One region of the Clostridium sp. JS66 genome, then DNA from elsewhere that is predicted to be linked to it. Evidence: a T-box and tRNA genes for the amino acid it is inferred to sense, from the RefSeq annotation. Region 1 holds a T-box; the other holds one or more tRNA genes.

Region 1 (15,321 bases):
ATTGTGCCATTTTGCACCAGCGGTGGTAGTGGCTTCTCAAGTAGCATTAAGACTATTGGTAATATGGAACCCAAGGCCACAATTCTAGAAGGGCTTGCAATAAGTGAAAAACTTTCTAATAATACGTCGGACAATGTAAAGAATAGGCTGTCTAAATTAGGATTTATTAAATAATGAATTGATTCATTTTCAAAGGTTAAAAGGAGCAGATGAAATGACATCAAAGAAAATATTTCAAATTATTGTAGATTTATTAATGACTGTTATGCTGCTTGTACTCATGGCATATTCATTGGTCGGTGAAGCAGCTCATGAGTTGGTGGGAATTTCTATGTTTATCTTATTCATCATCCACCATATTTTGAATTACAGATGGCATCAAAATCTTTTGAAAGGGCGGTATTCTGGCATTCGAATCCTGGGAACGGTTATCAATGTTCTAATTTTTGTAATTATGATATGCCTTATGGTCAGCGGAATTATGATATCACGACATGTGTTCCTGTTCCTTCATATAAGTGATGGCACATCCTTTGCAAGAACAATTCATTTGCTTGCTGCCTATTGGGGATTTGCTCTGATGTCAGTACATCTTGGCCTTCATTGGAGTATACTCATGGTTGTTGTAAAAAAGATTACTGGAATAAAAGAGCCTTCTCAAATGCGTACTATTTTTCTGCACATAGTAACTGCCTTGATTGCTGTTTATGGATTATATGCCTTTTTGCAGCGGAAGAACGGTTCTTATATGCTGCTTAAAAATCAGTTTATGTTTTTTGATTTTGATGAACCACTAAGCTTGTTTTTTACTGATCAGCTGGCAATTATGGGGTTGTTTGTGTGTGTAGGTTATTATGCTTCGAAATTGCTCCAATTTATAAAAAATGTTATAGAAAGAAACAATAAGATAAAATAGTATAAATAAAAAATATAGTACCAGCTGAATCTACTCTTATATTGGCAGTAACAAGGTCCGAAATTAATGACAGATCAGTTATTAGTTTTAAAAGGAGGATATCAATGGACATTTATGACTTATTAGCACACTTGAATAGAGGAGAAGCGGTTGAGGGCGGTTCTGAATTACACCTATTGATGCATGATGTCTCCCAGGAGGCATTGAAATTGACTGCTGATCTGAATGGACAATATCATACACCAGAAGAAATTCAAGAAATTTTTTCCAGACTAATTGGTAAAGACGTTGATAGAACATTTGCTATGTTTCCACCTTTCTATACAGATTGTGGAAAGAATATCTCTGTGGGAAAGAATGTCTTTATCAATTCGGGCTGTCGTTTTCAAGACCAAGGCGGTATTGTTATTGGTGATGGTGTTCTTATTGGGCACAATGTGGTGCTTGCTACCCTCAATCATGATATTGATCCGAGAAAACGCAGCAATATGCATCCTGCACCCATTGTGATTGAAAATAATGTTTGGATTGGAGCAAATGCAACTGTAGTTCCTGGAGTGACTATTGGTAATGGAGCTATCATTGCTGCTGGTGCAGTTGTGAGCAAGGATGTACCGGCTAATGTTATCGTTGGAGGTGTACCTGCAAAAATTATCAAGAAAATCGAAATTGGTGAAGAGTAATAATATATGTTGAAGGTGTAGTCAGCTGAGCTTGACATTCCGAGCATAGTGAGGAAGCTTGCCTCGATATTTGTAAAATAGCTTGAATTGATTTTATGGAAGCTACTTAAGGTAGCTTCCATAAAAATTATATAATAGTGCATATAATTTAAATAATTATTAAGAATTTTCAACAGTTCTTGCATCAATCTTATCTACAAATGCGTTATAAACTAATCCTAATAAAACTAGAACTCCACCAACAACTTTTCCTGTTGAAAGAACATGTAATGTGAAATAATCCACGATTATTCCAGCAAAAAGTTGTCCAATAAATAAGAGTATTGTGGCATATAAAGCAGAGATTTTTGGGGTTATGTAGCTGGAGATTCCTACAACAACTACTCCCATAGCACCACCAATGTATGCATATACAGGTAAGCCTAAAAATTTATCAGGAGAATATCTTAAGGTATTACTGCTAAACATAAAGAAAAGTGCCGAAGTTATTAAGCCAGTTAAATAGTTATAGAATGTGCCAGGTAAAATACCTATTTTATTAGCTAAATTTGAGTTTATAATTCTACCCAAAACGTTGGTTAGTCCACTTGCCAAAGCAAGGATTATATTTAATATCATTATAATTCTCCTTTCTAATAAATTGTCATTACAACAAGGCCTATAACCATTATTACAAATCCAATTAATTTTTTATTATTAAATTTCACAACTTCCATGCCGAAAAGTCCATAGTGATCTATTATAATTGAAGTAACTCCTTGTCCGAAAAGGCCTAATGCAACAGATAAAGATGCTCCTAAAGCTATCATTGAAGAATTACAGAATAGAACTGTAAAAACCCCTATAAAACCAGCCGTATATGTAAATAGAGGTATTGATCTATCAAAAGAAATTTTCAACCTTTTAACAGCTAGCACAATTAAAATTGCAATTAATCCAACAATATGAATTATAATAGTTGAAGTGTAGTTTCCAAAATTCTTTGAAAGTATGGCATTAAAGCTTACCATTATTGTAATTAAAACACCTGTTAAAATTGATAAAAAATTATACATTATATTGTGACCTCCTAAAATAACTAATACTAAATTACCATAATAATAAAATTCAATACTATGACATATGTCATATATGTTCAAATATATGTTATATTTATAGAAGGTAATAATAGGAATTTTCTAATTGGGTTTATTTGTAAAAAAGGCTATTATATAATAAAATGATAAAGGTGAGATCTGATGATAGAAATTATTGATGATGCTAAGATTGATTATTATGTTGAAAAATACAGTCTAAATGATATGTTTACAGATGATATGCGAATGTATATGAAGCTTTGGAAATTCAATAAAGGAGAACATATTTGTAGATCAGATGAAAACATAACTAAATTATATTTTTTAGTACTAGGAAGAGCAAAAGTTTATACTACATTAAGCAATGGTAAACAGTTACTACTTAGTTTTAATAGTAATTTAGAGGTGATTGGAGATCTTGAATGTATACAGCTAAATAAATTTCATTGTAATATACAGACTATCCAAGAAACTTATTGTATATCTATTGATTTGAATATTATTGGAGAGCGCTTAATGGATGATGGTAAGTTTTTAAGATACATCATAAATAGCTTAGGTAAAAAACTTGCTCGAAATACAGATAGTAATTCAATAAATCTTCTGTACCCTTTGGAAAATAGGCTAGCAAGCTATATTTTAGCTATATCTATTAATGATGAGGGTGAAGAAACTAAAATCATACAGGATTGTAATTTAACAGAAATGTCAGAGCTACTAGGAACAAGTTATAGGCATTTATTAAGAACATTAAATAAATTTATTGAAAGAGGAGCAATTGAAAAGAAAAATGCAAACTATGAAATAGTTAGAAGAGATATTTTAATAGGTTTGGCAGGAGATTTATATGAATAAAGCGGAATAATATGTTAAACCTGAAAATTAGTCATAAAAATGAGGTGAAGTATGAGTATAGTAAAAAAATATGAAGAATTAACTAAGAAAGAAGCTGAAACTAATCCTGAAACAGCATACAAGATGATTAAATTAGGTCTTTTTTTGGAAAAGCAAATAGTAAAATTATCATCTAAGGAAGTTCCTAAAGCCTATACAAAGTTAAGTTTAATAGCTATTAATTCAATTTTAAGAGCTTTAAAGGAACCAGAGAATTCTGCATGGATTAATATTTTTACTCCAGTAGAAATATTGCAGTGCTTTGATATAAATCCTTTATCAATAGAATGTATGGCATGTTTTATGTCAGGATTTGAATGTGAAGATTTTGTAAATGAATATGCTGAAAATATTGGTATAGCAGAGACTTTATGCTCTTACCATAAAGGTTTTATTGGAACAGTTGAAAGTGGCATACTTCCCAAACCTAAATTTGCATTTACAACATCTACTTGTTGTGATGGTAATGTTAATACAATACGTTATCTTGCTAAAAAACATAATTTAGATTCATATATATTAGATATTCCTTATGAATACTCTTTAGAGGGTGAAAAATATGTTGTAACTCAATTAAAACATATGATTGCTATGCTTGAAGAAAAGAGTGGTAAAAAATTTGATGAGGATAAGTTAAAAGAAATATTAAAAAGGGAAAATGAATCTAAGAAGTTTTTTAAAAAATACTTAAAATATCAAAGAACAAAATATTACCCAAGTTCTTTAACTTTACATATGTACATGCTCTTTGCAGCTCATGTAGGTATAGGAACTAAAGAAATTTATGATTTTTATAAGCTGTTAGCGGAGGATATAAAAAAGTATCCTGAAAGTGAAGGAGTAAAAATATTTTGGGTTCATCTTTTACCATATTATCAAGAAACAATGAAAGAATATTTTAATTTTAACCCTAAATACCAAATTCAATCTTACGACATAAACTTTGATTATATGGAAGAATTAGATGTAGAACATCCACTGGAGGCATTAGCTAAAAAGCTTATTTTAAATATATATAATGGTCCTTATGAAAGAAAAATTAAAGCAATTGAAAAGGCTGTTGATACCCTTCAATCTGAAGCAGTCATTCATTTCTGCCACTGGGGCTGTAAACAGTCTTCAGGTGGAGTGATGCAGCTTAAACAAACTATGAAGGAAAAAAGTATACCAATGCTTATTTTAGATGGCGACTGTATGGACAGACGAAATTGTCATGATGGTCAGCTGAAAACTAGATTAGAAGCATTTTTAGAAATACTAAAGAATACGGAGGCAAGTAGATGATTGGATATGCATGCAAATATGTACCTTTAGAGATATTTAAGAGTTTAGGAGTCCAGGTAAAGAAAATTGAACCAAATGTGACAAGTTATGATAAAGCAGAAACCATGATGCATACTAATTTATGTTCTTATGTTAAGGGTGTAGTAGAAGATGTGATTATTAATGATTATGAAGGAGTAATATTAACTAGCTGCTGTGACAGCACTAGAAGACTTTATGATACATTAAAAGATAATTTTTTAGACAAATTTATTTATATATTGGATTTACCAAGAAAGGTGAATGAAGAGTCTATAAAAATTTATGAAGTTGCAGTTAAGGAAATGATATATGCTTATGAAAGATTTAGTGGGAAAAGCTTTGATGAGAAAAAACTTAAAGAAGTATGTGATTTATTAAAGGAATCGCTCATTAAGCCTTCAAAAGGGTTAAATATAGGATTAATGGGTGCAAGGTGCAATGAGGGGATAATTGAATTAGTTAAGAAATATGATGCTAATGTATTATTTAATATTTCATGCACTGGAGATGAACGTAAATACAACTTAAAAGGTGAGAATATATATTATGAATATATAAAACAATTGTTAAGCAAATTCCCATGTCTACACATGACAGATATTAGTGAAAGAAGTGATTTCCTTGAGAAGCAGAAAAAAAATTTAGATGGAATTATTTATCATACGGTTAAGTTCTGTGATATTTATGCTTATGAATATGCAGATATTAAAGAAAATTATGATGTTCCTTTATTGAAAGTAGAAACAGATTATACTAAGCAGTGTGAAGGACAAATAAAAACAAGAGTTGAAGCTTTTATTGAAGCATTAAATGCTAAAAATGAAACAGGTGATGATATTATGGGAAAAAATATTAAGGAAAATGCTGAAAAGAAAAAATATGTAATGGGAATTGATAGTGGTTCAACATCAACTAATGCTGTTATTTTAAACAATGATAAGAAAATAGTAGCTTATACTGTAGTAAGAACTGGAGCTAAAAGTAGCGAAAGTGCTAAAAAAGCCTTAGATGAAGTACTTAAAAAGGCTGGATTAGATAGGGAAGAGCTTTCGTTAATTGTGTCTACAGGCTATGGAAGAGTTAGTATAGCTTTTGCAGATAAGGAAGTAACAGAGATAAGCTGCCATGGAAAAGGTGCTCACTATATAAATCCTGAAATTAGAACAATAATAGACATTGGGGGTCAAGACAGCAAGGTTATTAAACTAAATGAAAAAGGTGAAGTAATTGATTTTGTAATGAATGATAAGTGTGCTGCAGGAACAGGAAGATTTTTAGAAATGATGGCTAGGACACTAGAAATAGATATAAAAGATATGGGGCCAGAATCTTTAAAATGGAAAGAAGATATAAAAATAAGCAGTATGTGTTCTGTTTTTGCTGAGTCAGAAGTAATTTCTCTTATTGCACAAAATAAAGAAAAAGCCGATATTATCCATGCTTTAAATCAATCTATATCCAGTAAAACTAATGCCCTTCTTGGAAGAGTAGGGGGAGAAAGTGAATTTATGATGACAGGGGGAGTAGCCCAGAATATAGGAGTTGTAAAAGCTTTAGAAGAAAGAATAGGGGAAAAATTATTTATTTCAGATGAGCCAGAAATAGTTGGAGCAATTGGAGCAGCGTTATTTGGACTTGAGGATATTGTTAAGGATAATTAATACTAAAAGATTTATTTTTACGCAAAAAACTGTCACACTAATTATTTATTTTAGTGCGACAGCCCTCTATTTCAGAATTAATCTTATGCAGGTAATTCATTATCTTTATTGTATTTAGATCTATCATGAACATTCCATGTAAAGGCTAAGAATACTATAGAAAGTACACATGAGGCTAAAATTAGCATAAATCCACCATTCCAGCTAAACTTGTCTACTACTATACCCATTACTATTTCAGCTGCAACTTGTCCACCCATATATCCGAATAGACCTGTAAATCCTGCAGCAGTACCACCAGCTTTTTTAGGCACCATATCCAATGCGCTTACACCTATAAGCATAACTGGGCCATATATTAATGCACCTATAACTGCTAGTGTAATATTTATTACAAGAAGACTAGTGCTGTGAGAATAAATAAATACACCAAAAGTAACACCAATCATACAAATTATACCTATTGGAGCACGACGGCCACTGAAAAATCTATCACTTATCCAACCTACTATTATAGTTCCTGGAATGGCTGCATATTCATAGATTTGAAAAGCAATAGCTGTATCTTTAGGAGAAAAATGTCTTGCTTCTTGTAAATAAGTTGGAACCCAGTTTATAATTCCATATCTAACAAGATACACAAAAACGTTTGCAAGAGCAATATACCATAAATATTTATTATTTAATACATACTTAAACAATATTTCTTTACCTGTCATTTCTCTTTCTCTATCTTCAACGTTTACTTCTGGATAGTCATTTTTATATTCTTCAATTGGAGGAAGTCCAACAGATTGTGGAGTATCTTTAGCAAATATTATGTACAATAAACCACCTACAATTGCTATTAAGCCTGGTAAATAAAATAATCCTTTCCAGCTTCCAAATATTGAAACACCAGCTAATGCAATAACGGCTATGAATCCACCACCAACATTATGTGCAGTATTCCATATAGACATTTTAACACCACGCTCTCCATCAGAGAACCAGTGAGTCATTGTTCTTCCGCATGGAGGCCATCCCATTCCTTGAAACCATCCATTTAAGAACATTAATGCAAATAAAAAAGTTATGCCTTTTGTAATTGGAAAAAATAAATTTACAATTCCTGAAAGTATCAATCCTGCAGCTAGGAAATATCTTGGATTTGATCTGTCTGATAAATTACCCATTACAAATTTACTTATACCATAGGCGAGTCCAAGTGCTGAAGCTACAAGTCCAAGTTCTGTTTTAGTAAAACCTTGATGTATAAGATAAGCTTTTGCTAATGAGAAATTACTTCTAACGAAATAGTAAAGCATATAACCTAAATAGATACTTAAAAAAACCTGTATTCTGTATCTTTTATAGGTTGAATCGATTTTTTCTTCTGGCAGCCTACTTATATGAGGTGCAGGTTTAAAAATTCCAAACATTTAAAAATTCCCCCTTGATTATGTAATATATTTCAAACTCTAATCCTAGAGTTTTTCACTTTTTATAATGTAGATATGAATTAAATAATGTATTCATCTTCTTCATCAAGCTTTTCTCTATCATGAAGATTCCAAGTTAGTGCAAGGAATAATGTTCCTAAAACACAGGCGCAAATAAGCATCAAAAAAACTAAATTCCAACCATTATACTTAAGTATCACACCTATTAACCAATCGCCTAGGGCTGTACCAAATAAATATCCAAATAGACCTGTAAATCCTGCAGCTGTGCCAGCAGCTTTTTTAGGTACTATGTCTATAGCTGCAATTCCAACAAGAACTACTGGAATATAAATGAGGCCGCCTATGAGTATTAAAGCTATAACATCAACGCTGTAGTTATTTTCTGGATTCATCCAATAAAGTAATATGGCTAATGTTACAAAAGTCATGCAAATAGTTGAAATTGGACCTCTTCTGCCTTTGAAATATTTATCACTTAACCAACCTGAAACTAATATTCCTGGTATGCCAGCATATTCGTATAGAGAATAGCATCTTTGTGAAAGCCATTGAGGAGCTCCTTTTACTGTAGTAAGATAAAAAGTACACCAATCTAGAACTCCATAGCGAACCATATATACAAATATATTTGCTATAGCTAAATACCATAAAAACTTATTATTCAATACATATTTAAACAATATTTCATGTGCTTGTAGTTCTCTTTCTCTATCATCCACATTTGTTTCAGGGTAATCGTTCTTATACTCTTCAATTGGTGGTAATCCACAGGATTGAGGTGTATCCCTTAAGAATATAAGGCAAGCTATACCTATACATATGGAAATAGCTGCAGGGAAGTAAAATAAGCTTTTCCAGGTACCAAAAATAATTATTCCAATACTGGATATAGTAGCTAAAACTCCTCCTCCAAAATTATGAGATACATTCCATATGGACATTTTCATACCTCTTTCTCTATCTGAAAACCAATGAGACATTACTCGTCCACAAGCGGGCCATCCCATTCCTTGAAGCCAACCATTGATAAACATAAGAACAATTATTAAGTTTATGTTTGTTGTGGTCCCTAGCAAAATACTTATAATACTAGACAATATAAGACCTAGAGAAAAAAATATTCTAGCATTACTTCTATCTGAAACAACTCCCATAAAAAATTTACTTAAACCATAACTAAAAGGTAAAATTGCAGCAGCAAACCCTAATTTTGCTGTATCTAAACCTTCACTTTCCAAATAAGGCATTGCTAGTATAAAGTTTTTTCTTACAAAATAATAAGCTGCATATCCAATAAATATAGTTATAAGCACTTGAAATCGTAGTTTTTTGTATTCTTTGTCTATGCTTTTTTCTGGTAAATAAGTTTTTGCACTTGATGGTTTTAAAAATTTAATCATATCTCAACTAACTCCAAATCAATAATATTTTAATATTTAAAACCATATATAACATTGTTAACATTATTAAATAAATTAACATTGTTAACAAAATTAACATTGTTAACATTATATATGATTTAATATCCATTGTCAACGTTTTCTTTACTTCCCATAATAAGCTGTACTTAAATAGCATCTAATTTGTTTAAAGGAAGCTGTATAATAAATTCACTGCCTTTATTTAACTCACTATTTAAATATATACTGCCATCTAATTCGGAAACTATATGTTTTACAATAGCTAATCCAAGTCCTGTTCCTCCTTCACTGCGGCTTCTAGATTTATCTACCCTGTAAAATCTTTCAAAAACCCTTGATATATCTTCTTTTGGTATACCAACACCATTATCCTTTACAATAATAAAAGCATTATTTTCTTTTATATATGCTGAAACATTGATGTGTCCTTCTGGCTGCGTATATTTTATTGCATTATCTATAAGATTCATTACAGCTTGCTTAAACCAATCCTTGCTTTTCACATATAATGTGAAATTTCTCTCTACAATTAAATTAATACCTATATTCTTTCTGTTTGCTGAAGGAGTTAACATATATAAGATATCATCTAACTCTTTATATATATTTACTTCTTCTAGATTGTTTGAAGAAGATTGATTTTCTAGATGAGAAAGCAAAAGTATATCTTCTATAAGCCTTTTTAATCTTTCTACTTCTTCAGATATAATACCTAAAAACCTTTGTCTCTTTTCTTTGTCTTCTCCTGGTTTCCTTTTTAAAGTATCCACAAAACCAATTATAGTAGTTAGTGGTGTCTTTAATTCATGAGAAACATTAGCCACAAATTCACTTCTCATCTTTTCAAGATGCTTAATTTCTGAAATATCTTGTAAAATAATTACTATACCTTTTTCATATACTAAATTTTCAACATCATAATCTATTAATTTAGTATATACTTTATATATTTTATCATCATTATCTCTTAAGCCTAATTCTTTCTCTTTATGTACATTATTATCAAAGGTTTCTTCAATTAAATTATAGAGTTCTTGCGATTCTATGCTGTTTTTTAAGTTATCTCCTATGTTTAAATTTTTATCTAGCCTTAGTATTTTTATAACTGCAGGATTTGAAAGTATTATATTCCAGTTGATATCTATTACTAATATTCCATAGGTTATACTATTTAAAATTGAATTTAACTCCAGATTTCTGTAGTTTAATTGTACATTATTTATTGTAGAAGACATGTTGTTAAAGCTATTTGCAAGCTCCTCAAGTTCGTCTTTTGTGTTAATCCTTACTTTATGATTAAAATTTCCATTAGATATTCTCTTAGCTGCATTATTTAATTTTTGCAAGGGGTTCATCATATTGTCTAAAAAAAAGCATCCAATTACTACTGCTACAATAACCCCTATAAGTATAGAAATTAAAGTGCAGCTCAAGAACACTTTATTAAGGTTATCAAAACCCTTAAGAGACATTCCAAGTCGTACTATAACCTTATTATCATATATTTTTACAGGACTTAATGCCACATAAATAAATCTTTCACCTTTAACTTTACTGTATCTATCACTAACTGAAGTTTTACCATGCAGACAATTTTGTATTTCTGGTTTGTTAATTTGATTTTCAAGCATTAAGCTGCCACTAGAATCAGCTAGAATATAACCTTTATCATTTATAAAAGATATTTCCGAATTGGTTTGAGAAGAAAATTTTTGAGCCATAGCCATGTAGTCAATTTCAGTTTTTTCATCTACTAAATTTAAAAGAGTAGTGGTAATCAAATTTCCATTACTAACAAGTTTATCTTGAATATTCTTCACATAGTAGGTTCTTACAAAACTTAAACACAATGCTCCTGTAATTAAAGAACCCACCATAACCAAAATAATATAAGTAATGAATAGCTTTCTCCTCATAAAATCACCTATTTCTAATATAATATTTATCTTATCCGATGACTACCTGCTCTAATACTCCCACTTCTCCAAGTGTGAGTAAAGAGCAGCTACGTACCTGGATAAGTTCTTCTACTATTTAATCATGTATCCAAGGCCTCTTACTGTTTCGATATATTTAGGAAATTTATCATTATCCTCTAATTTTTTTCTTAACTTTCTTATATGTACATCTAATGTTCTTGAATCGCCTAAATTACCACACCCCCATACTTCGCTTAACAAAACTTCTCTTGAAACTAAATTCCCTTTATTTTTAGCCAAGGTTTGTAATAACTTAAATTCTCGTAAAGTAAGTTCTATAACAGTTCCTTTCTTTTTAACTTCATATTTATCAGTGTCAATTTCTATATCACCTATTTGCATTATATTGTCACTTGTATTGGAAGCAGATATCATATCTGATCTTCTAAGTACAGCATCTATTCTAGCTAATAATTCATTTATTCCAAAAGGCTTAGTTATATAATCATCTGCACCTAGTTTTAAACCTCTAACTTTATCGTTTTCTTCTCTTTTTACTGTAAGCATTATTATGGGTATTTTTTTAGTGACTTCATCATTTCGTATTCTTTTGCAGACTTCAAATCCATCAATTTCTGGTATCATAATATCTAGCAGTATAATATCTGGAAGTTCCTTTTTGGCAAGTTCTACTGCATCTAAGCCATTATGACAACATACTACATTAAAATTTTCTTCAAGATTTACGGAAATGAGTTCTGTTATATTAATTTCATCATCCACTATTAATACTTTTCCTGTTTTCATAAAAAATCACCTTCAATCAAATATCAATATACATTCTACAGTATATACTAAAGATTTTAATGTTTCCATATTTTTATTATCACTCATCACATTTATTCTACATATTATAGATCAAGAAGTTATTAGGAGGATTAAAGATGAGTAGAAATCATATAAATAATTCAGTTAATATAGATAATAAAAAAATTGAACCAGTAGAGAAAGTAGAAAAAGAAAAAGTAGAAAAAGTAGAGAAAGAAAAAGTGGACCAGTGTGAAGGTAAGATAAAGACTGTTGAGGAATATCTTAATGCTATAGATAGTGTTTATGAAAAGTTTTGGGAAGAAGATCAGGATGATGACACAATTAAATATAGCTCGAAAATTTGGTACAGAGGTGTTAGAGATCAGGATTATAGTATGCTGCCTTCTATTTCTAGAAATGATTTGAATGCGAATTATGAGACAACATTCTTATCAAAATTTAAATCAAAAGCAATACCTTATTTAGGACAGTTACCATCATATCCTTTTTCAGAAGGACTTGCTGGTTATTGGGACTGGATGTTTTTAATGCAGCATTATGGCGTACCTACAAGACTAATGGATTGGACTGAGGATGCACTAGTTGCACTTATTTTTGCCATTAATGTAGATGCAACACCTAAAGAATTGGCTAAGGATCCTGCGGTTTGGTGTTTGAATCCTATTAAATTAAATGAAGCTTTTAACTTTAATAATGCTTATCCTTTAGGATATATTCCTAATGTAGAGGAAAAAGAAGTATATGAGATGTTTGGACCACAACAAAGTGGATTTATCAATAAGAAGCCTTGTGCAGTGTATGGACCTTTAAATAATACAAGAATTGTGGCTCAAAAAGGAGTATTTACAATTTTTCCATATACCAATAATATGATTGAGTTTGATAAGCTTCCAGATAGTTCTGATTATATGGAAAAACTTATAATATGCAAAGATTCGAGGGAAGATATTACAGAACAGCTTAGAAAATATGGTATGAATTATGCACAACTATTTCCTGAAATTGAGTATGTTTCAAAAGAAATATTTGAAGAGGGATATTAGGATAAATGGAAAAGAGTAAACTGATATCGCTGCTTAAAGAAACTTTGTCAAAAGATATTCTTAAATATATTGATTAAAAAGTTATAAAATGTAACATATATGTTATTTTGTGACTTTACTTTTTTGGATTTATAAATTATAATTCAATTAAGTTATTAAAAAGCTATGAGAGGAAAGAAGTAGATCAGTTTCATGTTATTAAGAGAGCATCTGGTTGGTGAGAAGATGCAAATGCACTGATTCGAAATACATCCTGGAGCTGCTGCCTGAATATTATAGTAGGGCTTGATGGGGACGCCCGATATAGCGTGAGAGTGTGATTGCACTCAGTGAGGGAAATTCTGTGAGGAATTTCTAAGTCAGAGGTGGTACCGCAATTTTTGCCTTCTGTTCCAATTGGAACAGAAGGCTTTTTTAAGCAGGCATCCAAAATCTACGATTTTGAGATGATCGCTTACTCATCCGACTATAGGGAGGAGGAGTTTCATTATTAAATAGATAGGAGTTGTTACAATGAAAATTTATGATGAACTAGTAGCTCGTGGTTTGATTGCCCAGGTTACTGACGAAGATGAAATTAAAGAACTTATTAATAATGGTAAAGCAATTTTTTATATTGGCTTTGATCCAACTGCCGACTCTTTACATGCTGGACATTTCATGGCTCTTTGCCTTATGAAGCGTTTGCAAATGGCAGGTAATAAACCTATAGTTCTTTTAGGTGGTGGAACTGGCCATGTAGGTGATCCATCTGGACGTACTGACTTGCGTACAATGATGACACCTGAAATAATTCAGCATAACTGTGATTGTTTTAAAAAGCAGATGGAAAGATTTATTGAATTTGGTGATGACAAGGCAATCATGCTTAACAATGCAGAATGGCTTTTAAAATTGAATTACATTGAAGTGCTTCGTGAAGTAGGAGTTTGGTTTTCTGTAAATAATATGTTACGTGCAGAATGTTATAAGCAGAGAATGGAAAAGGGTTTATCTTTCTTGGAATTCAACTATATGATTATGCAATCTTATGATTTTTATCATCTTCACAAAAATTATGGCTGTAATATGCAGCTTGGCGGCGATGATCAATGGTCTAACATGTTGGGTGGTACGAAATTGATCCACAATAAGTTAGGCGAGGATGCATATGCTATGACAATTACATTGCTTATGAATTCTGAAGGCAAGAAAATGGGAAAGACTGCAAATGGAGCTGTATGGCTTGATCCTAATAAAACTTCACCTTTTGAATTCTTCCAGTACTGGCGTAATGTTGCTGACGCTGATGTTCTTAAGTGCATACGTATGCTTACTTTCTTGCCACTTGAACAGATTGATGAAATGGATAAATGGGAAGGAAGTAAGTTGAATGAAGCCAAGGAAATATTGGCATATGAATTGACTAAGCTTGTTCATGGTGAAGAAGAAGCGGAAAAGGCAAAGAGCGCTTCTCATGCTCTTTTTGCAGGTGGTACAGATGATTCTAATATGCCAACTACTGAAATTTCAGATGACCAGTTAAATGATGGTGCTATTAGTATTTTAGATTTAATGGTAGCATGTGGTTTAACTGCATCTAAGAGTGAAGCAAGACGTGTAGTTCAACAGGGTGGTGTATTTGTTGATGATGATAAAGTTAAATCTATTGACTGTAATATTACTTTAGAACAACTAAAAAATAGTGTAAAAATACGTAAAGGGAAAAAGACTTACCATAAGGCTTTGATGAAGTAAAGGATATTGTGATTATTAGTCTGTGTTGAATTTGACACAGACTTTCTTTTTATTGATATTTGTATACCAGTAAATGTATAATGAAGATATCAGTCAATAGCGATTTAAAAGACATACAGTGTATGAATTCAAGTATAGTAATACATTAAAAGCTATATATGAATTTAGTAGAGAAAACTTATTTAACTTAATAATTAGATTTTAAAGAGTGAAAATTCATTAATTATATTATAGGGAGGAAGTAACATGAAAACTAATAAAAAAGTTTTAAGTCTTATTCATAGTGATTTTGAGGATTTAGAATTTTGGTATCCTATTTTAAGGCTTAAGGAAGAAGGAGTAGAAGTAATTGTAGCTGGTGAAAAAGCTGATGAAACATATGTTGGTAAG
Region 2 (15,321 bases), 1.9 Mb from region 1:
TCTAAGCACGCAGTTGCTTATAGAACAATGTCATTATTGCTTCGTAGAGCACCAGGTAGAGAAGCGTTCCCTGGAGATGTTTTCTATTTACATTCAAGATTGCTTGAAAGAGCTGCAAAACTTTCAGATAAGCTTGGTGGAGGATCACTTACTGCTCTTCCTATAATAGAGACTCAAGCAGGAGATGTTACAGCGTACATACCAACTAACGTTATTTCAATAACAGATGGTCAGATATTCCTTGAATCAGAATTATTCAACGCAGGACAAAGACCAGCAGTTAATGCCGGTATATCAGTATCCAGAGTTGGTGGTAATGCTCAAATTAAAGCAATGAAGCAAGTTTCAGGAACACTAAAACTTGACCTTGCACAATATAGAGAACTTGCTGCTTTTGCACAGTTTGGTTCAGATCTTGATGGAGAATCAAAGAGAAGACTTGAAAAAGGTAAGAGATTAGTAGAAATACTAAAACAACCTCAGTATAAGCCAGTACCAGTAGAAGATCAGATAATGATCATGTATGCTGCAGTTAACAATAAGTTAATGGATATAGAGGTAGAAAGTATAAAGAAATTTGAAAAAGAATTCTTAGAATATATGAATACTCATCATAAAGAAATCGGTGAAGAAATAATAACTAAAAAAGTATTATCAGATGAGTTAAAAGAAAAACTTAGCAGTGCTATAGAAGAATTCAAAAAAATATTTTTAGCAGAGGTATAATTCCCTTTGCGGGAGGTGAATTATGGCAGGGGCAGGACTTGTTGAAATTAAAAGAAGAATTAAGTCAGTAACTAGTACCCAAAAAATAACAAATGCCATGTGTGTTGTTGCCACCTCAAAACTTAGGAAAGTTAGGAATCAATTAGAGGTAAATCAGAAATATTTTGATGCTTTCACAAAAATTGCTAATGATATTGCAAGCGGCGTGGAAGGAAGAAGTATTTATGTGCATGGTAATAAAAGTGATAAAAAACTTTATATTACACTTAGCTCTGATTCAGGACTTTGTGGAGGATTCAATGCTAATGTAGTAAATAAAACTGCGGAATTAATATCAAGTGATAAAGGAAACTCTGTATTAATGTCAGTAGGTCAGAAGGGAAGAATGTATTTTAATAGATTAAAATGCGAAACTGCGGCAGAGTATGTAGATATACCTGATATACCTACATTAAAAGAGGCAGAGGCTATAACTTATAAAGCACTTGATATGTATAAAAATTCTGAAGTTGGAGAAGTGTACGTAGTATATACCAAGTTCTTTACAACTGTAAAGCAATCGGTTAATGTACAGAAAATACTTCCCTTGGAAAATAAAAGTGGCGAATCAACAGCACGTTTTGTTAAGTTTGAGCCACCAATTGATCAAATAATAGATGATATGGTGGTTATGCAGTTAAAACAACAAATATTAAATTATATGCTTCATTCTAAGTCCAGTGAACAAGGTTCGAGAATGGCAGCTATGGATGGAGCGACTAAGAATGCTAATGATTTAATAGACGATCTAAATCTTAAATTTAATAGAGAAAGACAAGGCGCTATAACTCAAGAAATATCAGAAATAGTTGGGGGCGCAGAAGTTCAAAAATAAGGGAGGGACACTAATGCCAAATATAGGCAAAGTTGTTCAGGTTATAGGACCTGTAGTAGATATAAAATTTAGTACAGAACACCTTCCTAATATATATAATGCCATAGAAATAGATATGGGAGATGCTGGTAAACTTGTTACTGAAGTAGAACAGCATGTTGGAGACGATATAGTTAGAACTGTATCTATGGAAGGAACAGATGGCTTAAGAAGAGGTGTAGATGCAGTAGATACAGGTGCACCAATATCTGTACCAGTTGGAGAGGAAGTTTTAGGAAGACTTTTCAATATGTTAGGACAGCCAATAGATGAATGTGGAGATTGTAATGCTAATATGACATATCCTATTCATAGACCAGCACCAAGTTTTGAAGATCAATCTGTTTCACCAGAAATGTTTGAAACAGGAATTAAAGTTATAGATCTTATAGCACCATACCAAAGAGGTGGAAAAATAGGACTATTTGGTGGTGCCGGTGTTGGTAAAACAGTTCTTATTCAAGAACTTATAAACAATATAGCAAAAGAACATGGTGGATTATCAGTATTCACAGGTGTTGGAGAAAGAACAAGAGAAGGTAACGACCTTTATTATGAAATGAAAGAATCTGGCGTTATAGACAAAACTGCTCTAGTATTCGGACAGATGAACGAACCGCCTGGAGCTAGAATGAGAGTTGCTTTAACAGGACTTACTATGGCTGAGTATTTTAGAGATAAAGGTCAGGATGTGCTTCTATTTATAGATAACATATTTAGATTTACTCAGGCTGGTTCTGAAGTTTCAGCGTTACTTGGTAGAATACCTAGTGCGGTTGGATATCAACCAACACTTGCAACTGAAATGGGTGCTCTTCAAGAAAGAATAACATCCACAAAACAGGGATCTATTACATCTGTTCAGGCTGTATATGTACCTGCAGATGACTTGACAGATCCAGCACCAGCAACTACGTTTGCGCATCTTGATGCTACAACAGTTCTTTCAAGATCTATATCAGAGCTTGGAATATATCCAGCAGTTGATCCTCTTGAATCAAGTTCAAGAATATTGGATCCAAGAATTGTAGGAGAAGAACATTATGAAATAGCTTCAAGTGTAAAACATATACTTGAAAGATATAGAGAACTTCAAGATATAATAGCAATACTTGGTGTAGATGAACTTCCAGAAACAGATAGATTGGTAGTTGTAAGAGCTAGAAGAATTCAAAGATTCTTATCACAACCATTTAGCGTTGCAGAACAGTTTACAGGCATGAAAGGTGCTTATGTTCCAATAAAAGAAACTATAAGAGGTTTTAAAGAAATACTTGATGGTAAATATGATAACTTACCAGAAGCAGCATTCCTTTTTGCTGGAACTATAGAAGAAGTTGTTCAAAAAGCTAAATCTATGATGGAAGAAAGCTAATCCTTTTAGTTTTAAGTTAGACAGATTATTACTGTCTAACTTAATAATTTATTTGTGAGAAGGAGATTAATATGGCAAATGCTTTTAAGTTAACTATCCTTACTCCCGAAAAAGAATTTTACATTGGAGAAGTGGTAGAATTAATAACGGATACTACCCAAGGTCGTATAGGAATTCTTGCAAATCACATGCCTTTAGTGACTCCTTTAAGACCTACTGTCACAGAGTTTACTACAAGTGATGGTAAAGAACTTAAAGCATTTACATCCAGTGGCATACTTGATGTAAAGGATAATTTAGTAGAATTCTTATGTGATTCTTGTGAATGGCCAGAAGATATAGACTTAGAGAGAGCAAAATCTGCTAAAGAAAGAGCTGAGAATAGATTAGCTGAACCAAAAGATAATGTTGATATAAAAAGGGCAGAATTAGCTTTAGCTAGAGCTATGGCTAGACTTGATTTAAAATAAAATTTATACTAAAATAGCGTGAAACTTATGTTTCATGCTATTTTTTTTATGAGAAATTTTGCACATTTTCATATGTAAATATATATATTGATAGTATCTTAAGACAACCCCCTATAGTATGAGTAAAGAGTAATTTTGTAATAGTTAAATGTAGAACTAAAAAGATGAATATTTTAACTAATACTAGTTCATAATGTAAATGGAAGAAAAAGGGGGGTGACAAGCTCTTTGAAATAATTTTTTAGAGCGTAGTTTATGAAAAAGAAAAATGTTATTTTCTTAACCGTTTTTTTTATAATTGGAATTGTACTTTTAATTTCGGACTTTTCACTAGCTAGTAAGGATTTGGATCCATTTAATGATATTTTACAAATAACAAATAGTAAAACAGTTGAATATGGTATAACAGCATCATTTATAACAGATAAAAGTGGAGAAAAGGTTTGTAATGATATATTGAAAAAAATGAATTTTATTGATGCAAAAAATAAGTCTGTGTTGAAAAATGAAAAAAAGTATTGTATAGAATTTGGTAAAAATAATACAAATGGTTACATAGAAACCATGAAATATGAAAACCATAATATTATAACAATAAACTTGGTGGAAAAAAGTAATAAGAATCTATTAAATGATATGAAGCGTGATTTGGAAAAATGCATAGATGATGGAAATGTAACCGTTAAATATTATCAATACTTAAAATCACAAGTTTATAATGATGTTGATATAACAAATAATAAAATTTTAAAAACATTAAAAGATCATGGAGCATCCAACATTACTACTGTAGCATTAAAAAATGGATATAGTTCTACATTATATACAGGACTATATGATGCAATGCAAAGTAATGGCAAGTTAATGGATTTTAATTATGCTGTTTGTAAGTATAATTCAGGTAATTATATAATTATGGGTACGCCTGAAATACTCACAGCATATTAGCAATTATAGAATGGAGGATAAAACATGAATAAAATATCAGTAATGGGAGGAAAAAAATTAGAGGGAGAGGTAAATATAAGTACTGCTAAAAATTCTGTTTTACCAATAATAGCAGCTAGTATATTAAGTGGAGAAAAATGTGTAATTGATGAAGCACCTATGTTAGAAGATGTATTTGTTATAAGTGATGTACTTAGAACTATTTCCACAGATATAAATATTAATGAGAAAGCTAATAGAGTAGTAATAGATAGTTCAAATATAAAGGATTGTGAGCCTTGCAGTAGTTTAGTAAAAAAGATGCGAGCATCTTTTTTAATTATGGGACCTATGATATCAAGATTTGGAAGATTTAAGCTATCTTTACCAGGTGGATGTAATATAGGAACTAGACCAATAGATTTGCATTTAAAGGGATTTAGCGCATTAGGAGCAGAAGTAAATGTAGGTCATGGATATGTGGAAGCTCAGGCTAAAAAGCTTGTAGGAAATAAAATATATTTAGATTTCCCTTCTGTAGGAGCAACAGAAAATATAATGATGGCTGCAGTTATGGCTGAAGGGGAGACTATTATAGAAAACGCAGCTGAAGAACCTGAGATTGAAGACTTAGGCAAGTATTTAAATAATATGGGTGCTAACATTATAGGAGCTGGCACAGACACTGTTCGTATAATTGGAGTTAAAAATATGAAAGGAGCTACACATAAACCTATATGTGATAGAATAGAAGCTGGCACATTTATGGTAGCAGCAGCTATAACTAGGAGTAAAATTAAAATAAATGGAGTTAATGAAGAGTATTTAAAACCTATTATAGCAAAGTTAACTGAAGCAGGAGTAAAAATAACCTCAGATGGAAATAGCATTTACGTAGATGCAGATAGAGATCTTAAACCTATTGATATTAAAACTATGCCATATCCAGGTTTTCCTACTGATATGCAATCTCAAATGGCGGGACTTTTGTGTACAATAAAAGGTACTAGTGTAATAACAGAAACAATTTTTGAAAATAGATTTATGCATGCTGCCGAAATGAAGAGAATGGGAGCAAATATAAAAATTGATGGTAGAAGTTCTATTATAGAAGGTGTGGATAAACTAACAGGCGCAGAGGTTAGGGCTACTGACTTGAGAGCAGGAGCTGCACTTATACTTTGTGGTTTAGTAGCAGAGGGTGAAACAGAAATTACAGATGTATATCATATAGATAGAGGATATGTGTCTATAGAAAAGAAGTTACAAGGGTTGGGAGCAGATATTCAGAGGATAATGGTATAAAATTCTACAATATTAATATATTAAGTTAAAGAGAAGATTAGAACAAAATCTTCTCTTTTTTTATTGCAGTAATAATTTTTAATAGCCATTAATAATATTATATTGATATACTAGGCAAAAGTAAGGAGAGATACTTATATGAAAAATATTAATGGATCAATACATTTAAAAAAACTTTTATTACTGATATTTGCTGGCATAGTGTTGGCTATAGTGTTATCTATATTTGTATTAGAAATAGATGAAGTTAGTAATAAGTTTGGAAAGTCAATACCTAAATTTTTTATTAAATCCAGCGATGTGGTACTTAATAAGGAAAACGTAAAAATAAAGGTTTATATAACAAAAGAAAATAAAGTACAGGAAATTCCTTTAGAGGAATATGTAAAAGGTGTTGTGGCATCTGAGGTGCCAGCAGAGTTTTCTTTAGAAGCCTTAAAAGCACAAGCAGTAGCAGCAAGAACTTTTGCGTTAGCCCATATGGAATCTTTCGGGGGGCATAAGTATAAAAGTAATACTGGTGCTGATGTATCTGATACAACTCAGTGTCAAGTCTTTATGGATAAAGAAGATAGATTTAAAACTTGGGAGGCTAATAAAAGAGAGGAATATTGGAGTAAAATAACTAAAGCGGTTGAAGAAACTTCTGGAGAATATTTGACGTATGATAATAAGTTAGTAATGGAACCATATTATTTTTCTGTAAGCAGTGGTAAAACCGAAGATTGTTTAGACGTGTTTTCTGATAATATTCCTTATCTAAAAAGTGTAAATAGTTCAGGGGAAGAAGGTGCATATAAACGAGAAACTTCAGTTAAAGTATCGTATAGTGAATTTATTAATAAAATAAGTTCTAGATATACCAATTGTGGTCTGTCGACAGCTAATATAAAAAATCAAATTCAAATAAAATCCAAAACTAAGGGTGGTTCAATAAAGGAAATAGTAATAGGACAAGTTACTTTATCTGGTACTGAATTTAGAAGCATTATGGGCTTAAATTCTGCTAATTTTAGTATTAAATTTAATGATAACAATATAGAAATAGATTGTAGTGGTTATGGTCATGGAGTTGGAATGAGTCAGTGGGGAGCAAATGCTATGGCTAAGTCTGGAGATAGTTATAAAGAAATATTAAAACATTATTATACTGGAGTTGAAATTAGCAAAATTTCACGATAAAGAGGCATTGCCTCTTTTTTTATTTTAAATATAAGAAAATAATAGAAATTTTTTTTATAAAATATGTATTTTTTACTATACTCTGGACAAACTACAAAAAGGAGGTGTTCATATGGACAAAAAATTTTTGAACAAAGTAACTAACTTTTTTAAGAAGGAGGGCTTTTATGTAATATTATTTGTTTGTTTATGTATTGTAGCTACAGTAGCAGTTTTGACTGCTAAGTCTAGCAAAAATGCTAACAATGCACTAATACAACAACAAAATACTCAAGCACAAGATAAAGCAAAAAAAGAGACAGCTAAGGGAAACAATGAGTCATCTTTAAATTATGACAATGCCCTTCAAGTAAAAAAAGAGTCTAAACCACAAGTAGTTGTACCTAAAAGTGAAACAAAATCGCAGAGTGTATCTAATTCAGTTAGTACTTCTTTAAGTAAGCCAGTAGAAGGCAGTTTGGCAAGAGCTTATTCTGAAGATCCAGTATATTGGGATTCTACATCAAGCTATAGACCTAATCTTGGATTAGATATAAAAACAGATTTAGGTAAACCAGTAATGGCTGCTATGGATGGAAAAGTAGAAGAAATTGATACTGCCACTCAAGATGGTGTAAAAATTGTTATAAATCATCAAAATGGATTAAAAACAGTTTATTCTAATTTAGATCAAAAGGTAAAGGTTTCAAAGGGTCAAAGTGTAACTAAAGGTACACTTATAGGAACAGTAGGAAAAACTACATTGAGATCAGCTTATGAAAAATATGGGGATCACTTGCATTTTGAAGTTTTAAAAGGAAATGATTTTGTTGATCCAGCAAAGTATGTAAAATATTAATTTTTAAGCCGTTTTCTGATATGTTTATCGGAAAATGGCTAACCTGATGAATTTAAAAATTATAAACAGCATATTTATAAATATAGAAGGATTAGGGAGGTAGCATCCTTGAAAGATTACATTGAAGAAAGAGTTTTAGAAGTAGCAAATTATATTATAGGTTCAAAGGCTACAATAAGAAAAACAGCCAAAGTTTTTGGAGTAAGTAAAAGTACTATACACAAAGATATGACAGAAAGGTTACCTAAAATAAATCCTCAAATTGCTAGAGAGGCTAAGACTATTCTGGACTATAATAAGGCAGAAAGACATATAAGAGGTGGAAAAGCAACAAAAATGAAATATAAAGCTATTGAAGGTTAAAAACATTCCTATTATAATTAAGTAAGTAGATATAATAAAAAGAGGAAAAATTAGCATTTTTATTATAAAAAAGCATGGAAAGATTAGGAGTGAGCATAGGAATGTTTTTTAGTATAGGAACTGATATGGGAATTGATTTAGGGACAGCCACAGTACTTGTTTATATTAAAGGCAGGGGGGTAATTTTAAAGGAACCTTCTGTAGTTGCTGTAGATAGAAGTAGAAATAAGGTATTAGCTGTAGGTGAAGAAGCATGGCAAATGATAGGTAGAACGCCTGGAAATATTGTGGCAATTCGTCCTTTGAGAGATGGGGTTATATCTAATTATGATATAACAGAAAAAATGCTTAAGTATTTTATAACTAGGGCTTGTGGCAAAAAGAGAATGTCCGCACCAAGAGTAGTAGTGTGTGTTCCATGCGAGGCTACAGAAGTTGAAAAAAGAGCTGTAATTGATGCTGCCAAAAATGCTGGTGCAAAAAAAGTGTTTTTAATTGAAGAACCGCTAGCAGCAGCTATTGGAGCAGGTCTTGACATAACAAAAGCAAGTGGAAATATGGTAATAGATATTGGAGGAGGTACTACTGATGTTGCAGTTATTTCTTTAGGGGGAATAGTTGTAAGAGCTTCCATAAAAGTTGCAGGAGACAGGTTTGATGAGTCTATCATGAAATATATAAAAAAAGAGCATAAACTAATGATTGGAGAAAGAACATCAGAGGACTTAAAAATAAATATAGGTTCTGCATTTAAGAGAGAAGAAAAAATGATTATGGAAATAAGAGGACGAGACTTAATTACAGGTCTTCCCAAAAATATAACTGTATCCTCAGATGAAATGAGGGAAGCATTGAAGGAGGCAGTAAATTCTATAGCAGAAACAACTCATGCAGTGCTTGAAAGGACACCACCTGAACTAGCAGCAGATATAGCAAATAAAGGTATAATTATGACTGGTGGAGGAGCATTACTTAGTGGTCTTAGTGATTTAATACAAGAGGTAACCAAGGTTCCGGTATGTGTAGCAGAAGATGCTGTGTCTTGTGTAGCGTTGGGAACAGGAAAGGTGTTAGAGTATTTAGATAAAATGGAAGTTACTTTTACTGGTGACGATATAACATTAATAGATTAAAGTGAAAAGTAAAACCCCACAAAGTTCGGGGTTTTACTTTTATTTTAGAGGACAGAGGACAGTGAAGAATGATTTTTTCCGCTGCGCTGCGAAAAATCTTTAATTAAATTTTCAACTGCGAAGGTTGATGGATTTATATTAATAAGTATTAGTATACATAATTATAATGTAAGTTTTGTATTATCATACATATAATAGGTGTGTATAAGAGAGTGAGTTATAACTTTAGCCATGTTCAATACTAAATTTAATCGTATATTATTACTAGTGAATATTTCATCATTATCATTAGAATCTACTATGCCTATCACAGAACATTCACCTACATTAGGTAGGAACTTCCCAACACCTTTTCCAGGGTGTACAGGATAATCTCTTGCTTGAATTTCTCCTATGCTAGATTCATCTCCAAGACAGGCGTCTATACCTATTATATTACTATATGGATATAGAACTTTTATTTCTTTTAATTTCTTATCAATGTTTAGTGCATGTATTGGTTCTGCAATAGTTCCGTGTACAGGCAATGGAAAACCTTTAGTTTTTAATAGCGTACCTACTAATGGACCAAGGCAATCCCCTATACATCTATCAGTTCCAATGCATACTACAATGGTATTTTTATTAATATAGTCCTTTAAGAAACATGCAATCTTATAATATGATAATGGATCTTTATAATTGGATTTTACCCTATTCAAAAACTCACCTCCTACATCAATAATTAATTTATATGAAAACAATTTTGAAAATATTAATATATGCAGAATAAAAAAAAGCTTTATGGGTATACTAAGAGAAAAGTGTTTGCATAATACAAGGAGGCTAATGATATGAGTAAAAAGATTCTATCATTCATTGTAATTTTATGTACAACTATTTGTGTTGGTATAATGATTTATTCAAGCAAAGTAAACATTAATGAAAATTCAGTAAAGGGAAAAGTAGAAGTAATAAATGAAGATAGAAAAAGCAATAATGAAAATAGCAAAAAACAGAACATTAAAAGTGAAGATAAAAGTAATTTAAATGAGGAAGCTAGTAAAAAATCAATAGAGATAACAGATAGTTATAAAAAAAATAAAATGGAGGCTATAGAAGATAAAATAAATCAAGATAAAAATGAAGTTTTTTCGAAGGATAATAGTAGCGATAGTAAAGAAAGTCAAATAACTCAATCGAAGTGTAATGATAATAAAAATAATACTAATTCAAATAATGAAAAGGATGTATCTGTATTTAAAGTTTCAAAATCAAAAATAAAAGACGATTTAACTATTGCCGATAAGGAAAAACTTTTATCTATAGGAAGTAAACTATCCGCTGTTGATTATGAAAAAATAAACGAATACTTAAAAAATGGCAATGAAGAGGATATAAAAAATACTATTAAGTTGCTTAAAGAAAGATTATCTGATAAAGATTATAAGAAAGTGCAGCAGGTAGCAGAAAAGTTTATAAATATGGATTTAGTTGATAAATAATGAGCTTTTTTATAAAAATATATGATAATTAAATAGATTATTAGAAAAATGTTTAGATGCGATTTTAAGAGAAAAACGTAGAAATTTTAAATAATACAAAGAAGAATTGGTTAAATGGAGTATTTTGAATTTGAAAATAGAACTATAACAATGTATACTAATCCATGTTGAAGCCGTTAATGGCGTAAATTTAATAAACATGTGCTGGCATAGCTCAGTTGGTAGAGCAACTGACTTGTAATCAGTAGGTCGAGGGTTCGAAGCCTTCTGCCAGCACCAAATATGGAGGAATTCCCGAGCGGCCAAAGGGGGCAGACTGTAAATCTGTTGTCATCGACTTCGATGGTTCGAATCCATCTTCCTCCACCATATTTAATGGGCGCATAGCTCAGCTGGGAGAGCATCTGCCTTACAAGCAGAGGGTCACAGGTTCGAGCCCTGTTGTGCCCACCATTAAAAATAAATAGTATGTGCTGGCATAGCTCAGTTGGTAGAGCAACTGACTTGTAATCAGTAGGTCGAGGGTTCGAAGCCTTCTGCCAGCACCAAATGCGGAGGAATTCCCGAGCGGCCAAAGGGGGCAGACTGTAAATCTGTTGTCATCGACTTCGATGGTTCGAATCCATCTTCCTCCACCAAATAAAGCACTAGTAAGTGCTTTTATTTTTGTGAATAATAATTTTACTAAGTTTTAAATCATATAAATATTGACACTAAAACTTAGTTGTGTTAACATGATGTAGAATGAATGACAAGTGAATAAAGCTCTTATCAAGAGAGGTGGAGGGAAAAGGGCCCTATGAAACCCGGCAACCAGCAACAGATATTGCTAAGGTGCCAATTCCTGCAGTGATAATCTGCAAGATAAGAGAGTTGTTAAGCTTATTTAACCTCTTCTTATTGGAAGAGGTTTTATTTTTTTATAAAGAGAAGGGAGAGTACTTATGAGAAGATTATTTACGTCAGAATCGGTTACTGAAGGACATCCAGATAAAATGTGTGACCAAATTTCAGATGCTATTCTTGATGCTATATTAGAGCAAGATCCAAATGGAAGGGTAGCTTGTGAAACAGCTACTACTACAGGGATGGTTTTAGTTATGGGAGAAATATCAACTAAATGTTATGTAGATATTCCTAAAATAGTAAGAAAGACTGTAGAGGAAATAGGATATACTAGAGCTAAATTTGGTTTTGATTATGCTACATGTTCTGTAATTACTTCTATAGATGAGCAATCTGCAGATATAGCTATGGGAGTAGATGAAGCATTAGAATCTAAAAGTGGTAAAATGGATAAAATAGAAGCTATAGGTGCAGGTGACCAAGGAATGATGTTTGGTTTTGCTACAAACGAAACAGCTGAATATATGCCTATGCCAATAAGCTTAGCACATAAGCTTTCAAGAAGACTAACTGAAGTTAGAAAAAATGAAACTTTAGGATATTTAAGACCAGATGGAAAAACTCAAGTTACAGTAGAATATGAAGATAACAGACCTGTTAGGATAGATACTATTGTAATATCAACACAGCATGATCCAGAAGCAACACATGATCAAATAGAAAAAGATATGATAGAACAAGTAATAAAACCAATTATTCCATCTGAACTTTTAGATGAAGATACTAAATATTTTATAAATCCAACAGGAAGATTCGTTGTTGGAGGACCTCAGGGAGACTCAGGATTAACAGGAAGAAAGATTATAGTTGATACTTATGGCGGATATGGAAGACATGGCGGCGGAGCTTTCTCAGGAAAAGATCCAACGAAAGTGGATAGATCTGCTGCATATGCTGCAAGATGGGTTGCTAAAAATCTTGTTGCAGCTGGAGTTTCAGATAAGCTTGAAATACAGCTTGCATATGCTATTGGTGTAGCAAAGCCTGTATCTATAACAGTAGATACATTTGGAACAGGAAAGATATCTGAGGATAAAATAGTTGAAATAGTTAATAAGGTTTTTGATTTGAGACCAGCAGCTATTATAAGAGATTTAGATTTAAGAAGACCTATATATAAACAAGTTGCTGCTTATGGACATTTTGGAAGAACTGATATAAATGTACCATGGGAACAATTAAACAAAGTTGAAGAAATAAAAAAATATTTATAAAAGTAAGCCCTTATGCATTAGCATAAGGGCTTTTTAAGATTTAAATTGTTTATGAACTCTGTATATTTACAAAGTTCATATGATATAATTAAAAATAAAACACTAGTAAAAATTAGGAGAGATTTTATGCAGCAAATACAAGGTGTAGTTGAAAATATAGTTTTTCAAAATGAGGAAAATGGATATGCTGTGGCCAAAATTAAAGATAAAAGTGAAAATATAACTATAGTAGGATGTATACCTTTTATTACGGAAGGTCAAAATTTAAAGCTTATAGGTGAATGGGTTCTTCATCCACAATTTGGACAGCAATTTAAAGTTTCTGGATGCGAAGAAATAGTACCCAATTCTATAGTTGGTATAGAAAGATATTTATCATCAGGAATAATATCTGGTATTGGGCCTGTTACAGCTAAAAAAATAGTAGAAAAGTTTGGTGAACAAACTTTAGATATATTGGATAATCACATAGAAAGACTTAAAGAAATAGAAGGTATAGGTGCAAAAAAAATAGCGTTAATAGATGATTCGTATTCTAAGCAAAATGAAATAAGAAATATAATGGTTTTTTTGCAAACTTATGGAGTTACTCCAAATCAATGTGTTAAGATACATAAAAGATTTGGAACAGAATCTATAAAAATTGTAAAAGAAAATCCATATATTTTGACAGAAGAAATATCGGGTATAGGATTTAAAACATCAGATAAGATTGCAAGAAGTCTTGGTATAGATGCGAACTCTCCTTTTAGAATACAAAGTGGAATAAGGTACATTATAAATCAATTTTGTGGCCTTGGAAACACATATATGCCATTAGAAAAGTTACTTAAAGAGGGAATTAGTATATTAGGAGTAACTAAAGAAAAAATTGAAGAGAATATATATGATAGTTCTATAAATGGAAAACTAAAGTTGGAAAAGTTTGAAGATAAATTATGTGTCTTTACAATTCCATACTATTATTGTGAACTTGGAGTTACAAAAAAGATACTTACTTTAGCTGTAAATGATTATGGCGATATGAAGATAAATGTAGATGAAGAAATAGAGAGTTTTGAAAATGATAATTGTATAAAGTTTGCGGATTCACAAAAAGAAGCTATAAGAGGTGCCATAGGGAATGGAGTTGAAATAATAACTGGAGGACCAGGTACAGGAAAAACTACTATTATAAATTGTATAACAGAAATATTTGAAAAACTTAAGCTTAGGGTCTTTATGGCAGCACCAACAGGGAGAGCTGCTAAAAGGATGACAGAAGCTACAGGGCGTGAAGCTAAAACAATTCATAGGCTTTTGGAAATGGGAGTGGGTGATGAAGAAGAACCAGGTATATTATTTTCTAAAGGTGAAAATTCTCCTTTAGAGTGTGATGTTATTATAATAGATGAAGCTTCCATGATAGATATTATGCTTATGAATAACCTTTTGAAGGCAGTTGACATAAGTACAAGAATTATAATTGTAGGAGATGTGGATCAACTTCCATCTGTAGGTCCAGGAAATGTATTGCGAGATTTAATTGAAAGCAGATGTATTAAGGTTGTTAGGCTCAAGGAAATTTTTAGGCAATCAACAGAAAGCATGATAGTAGTTAATGCACATAAAATTAATAATGGGGAAATGCCTTTAATGAATCAAAAAAACAAAGACTTTTACTTTATAAAATGTGAAGATGTAAATAAGATAACAGATACATTAATATCTCTTGTAGATAAAAGGCTGCCTAATTTTAATAAAGAATGGAATAAGATCAATGATATACAGATACTTTCACCTATGAGAAAAGGGATTTTGGGGGTTTCTAACCTAAATAAAAAACTTCAGGATATTTTAAATCCTAAAGCTCAAAATAAAAAAGAAAAAGAATTTAGGGATATTGTATTTAGGGTTGGAGATAAAATAATGCAAACGAAAAACAATTATTCATTGAAATGGACTAGAGTTTCAGGAGAAGGTGAATGTGAAGGAGTAGGCATTTTTAATGGAGATGTTGGATTTATACAGGATATAGATGAAGATAAGGATACTGTAACTATAATATTTGATGATGAGAGAAAAATTATATATGACAATATATATTTGGATGAAGTTGATTTGGCTTATGCGGTAACTATTCACAAGAGTCAGGGAAGTGAATTTCCTGTGGTTATTATACCTATGTATATGGGCGCCCCATTATTAATGAATAGAAATTTATTATATACAGCTATTACTAGAGCAAAACAATTAGTTGTTTTAGTAGGAGAATTAAAAGCTATAAAATTTATGATAGATAATGATAGAAGTTTTGAAAGATATTCATTATTAAAACATAGAATAATGGATATAATGGAGAGTGAAGTAAATGTTGTTGTTTCAGAAGATGAGGTTGAATAATGAAAAAGAAAAGTTAAGCGAAGCTATATTAACTTGGAGTATGGGTAGAGATAAATTCTTAAATGTAAGATCATTGCCTTATAACTCTTCAGAAATATTTATA

The links. A T-box is a leader RNA that pairs with one kind of tRNA and senses whether it is charged. The one in region 1 lies ahead of tyrS (tyrosine--tRNA ligase), so its partner is inferred to be a tRNA-Tyr.
Region 2: it encodes a tRNA-Tyr, which carries the amino acid that the T-box ahead of tyrS (tyrosine--tRNA ligase) is inferred to sense. The anticodon was not compared.

The regions. Positions count from the first base shown of each region.
Region 1 is NZ_CP131467.1:2,110,875-2,126,195, forward strand. It holds gene Q6H37_RS09865 (flavodoxin) at 1-174, shown strand, start outside; gene Q6H37_RS09870 (DUF4405 domain-containing protein) at 215-916, shown strand; gene Q6H37_RS09875 (sugar O-acetyltransferase) at 1,021-1,599, shown strand; gene Q6H37_RS09880 (DMT family transporter) at 1,759-2,217, opposite strand; gene Q6H37_RS09885 (DMT family transporter) at 2,232-2,654, opposite strand; gene Q6H37_RS09890 (cyclic nucleotide-binding domain-containing protein) at 2,838-3,530, shown strand; gene Q6H37_RS09895 (2-hydroxyacyl-CoA dehydratase family protein) at 3,582-4,853, shown strand; gene Q6H37_RS09900 (acyl-CoA dehydratase activase) at 4,850-6,535, shown strand; gene glpT (glycerol-3-phosphate transporter) at 6,619-7,956, opposite strand; gene pgtP (phosphoglycerate transporter protein PgtP) at 8,037-9,380, opposite strand; gene Q6H37_RS09915 (ATP-binding protein) at 9,548-11,317, opposite strand; gene Q6H37_RS09920 (response regulator transcription factor) at 11,432-12,127, opposite strand; gene Q6H37_RS09925 (FRG domain-containing protein) at 12,265-13,194, shown strand; T-box leader at 13,351-13,585, shown strand; gene tyrS (tyrosine--tRNA ligase) at 13,708-14,931, shown strand; gene Q6H37_RS09935 (type 1 glutamine amidotransferase domain-containing protein) at 15,178-15,321, shown strand, end outside.
Region 2 is NZ_CP131467.1:207,086-222,406, forward strand. It holds gene atpA (F0F1 ATP synthase subunit alpha) at 1-726, shown strand, start outside; gene atpG (ATP synthase F1 subunit gamma) at 749-1,600, shown strand; gene atpD (F0F1 ATP synthase subunit beta) at 1,614-3,014, shown strand; gene Q6H37_RS01020 (F0F1 ATP synthase subunit epsilon) at 3,086-3,484, shown strand; gene Q6H37_RS01025 (hypothetical protein) at 3,740-4,432, shown strand; gene murA (UDP-N-acetylglucosamine 1-carboxyvinyltransferase) at 4,457-5,716, shown strand; gene spoIID (stage II sporulation protein D) at 5,855-6,898, shown strand; gene Q6H37_RS01040 (peptidoglycan DD-metalloendopeptidase family protein) at 7,011-7,736, shown strand; gene spoIIID (sporulation transcriptional regulator SpoIIID) at 7,845-8,099, shown strand; gene Q6H37_RS01050 (rod shape-determining protein) at 8,201-9,232, shown strand; gene yyaC (spore protease YyaC) at 9,394-9,933, opposite strand; gene Q6H37_RS01060 (hypothetical protein) at 10,066-10,716, shown strand; tRNA gene Q6H37_RS01065 (tRNA-Thr) at 10,920-10,995, shown strand; tRNA gene Q6H37_RS01070 (tRNA-Tyr) at 11,001-11,085, shown strand; tRNA gene Q6H37_RS01075 (tRNA-Val) at 11,094-11,169, shown strand; tRNA gene Q6H37_RS01080 (tRNA-Thr) at 11,189-11,264, shown strand; tRNA gene Q6H37_RS01085 (tRNA-Tyr) at 11,270-11,354, shown strand; SAM riboswitch class I at 11,482-11,587, shown strand; gene metK (methionine adenosyltransferase) at 11,661-12,836, shown strand; gene Q6H37_RS01095 (ATP-dependent RecD-like DNA helicase) at 12,963-15,218, shown strand; gene Q6H37_RS01100 (hypothetical protein) at 15,187-15,321, shown strand, end outside.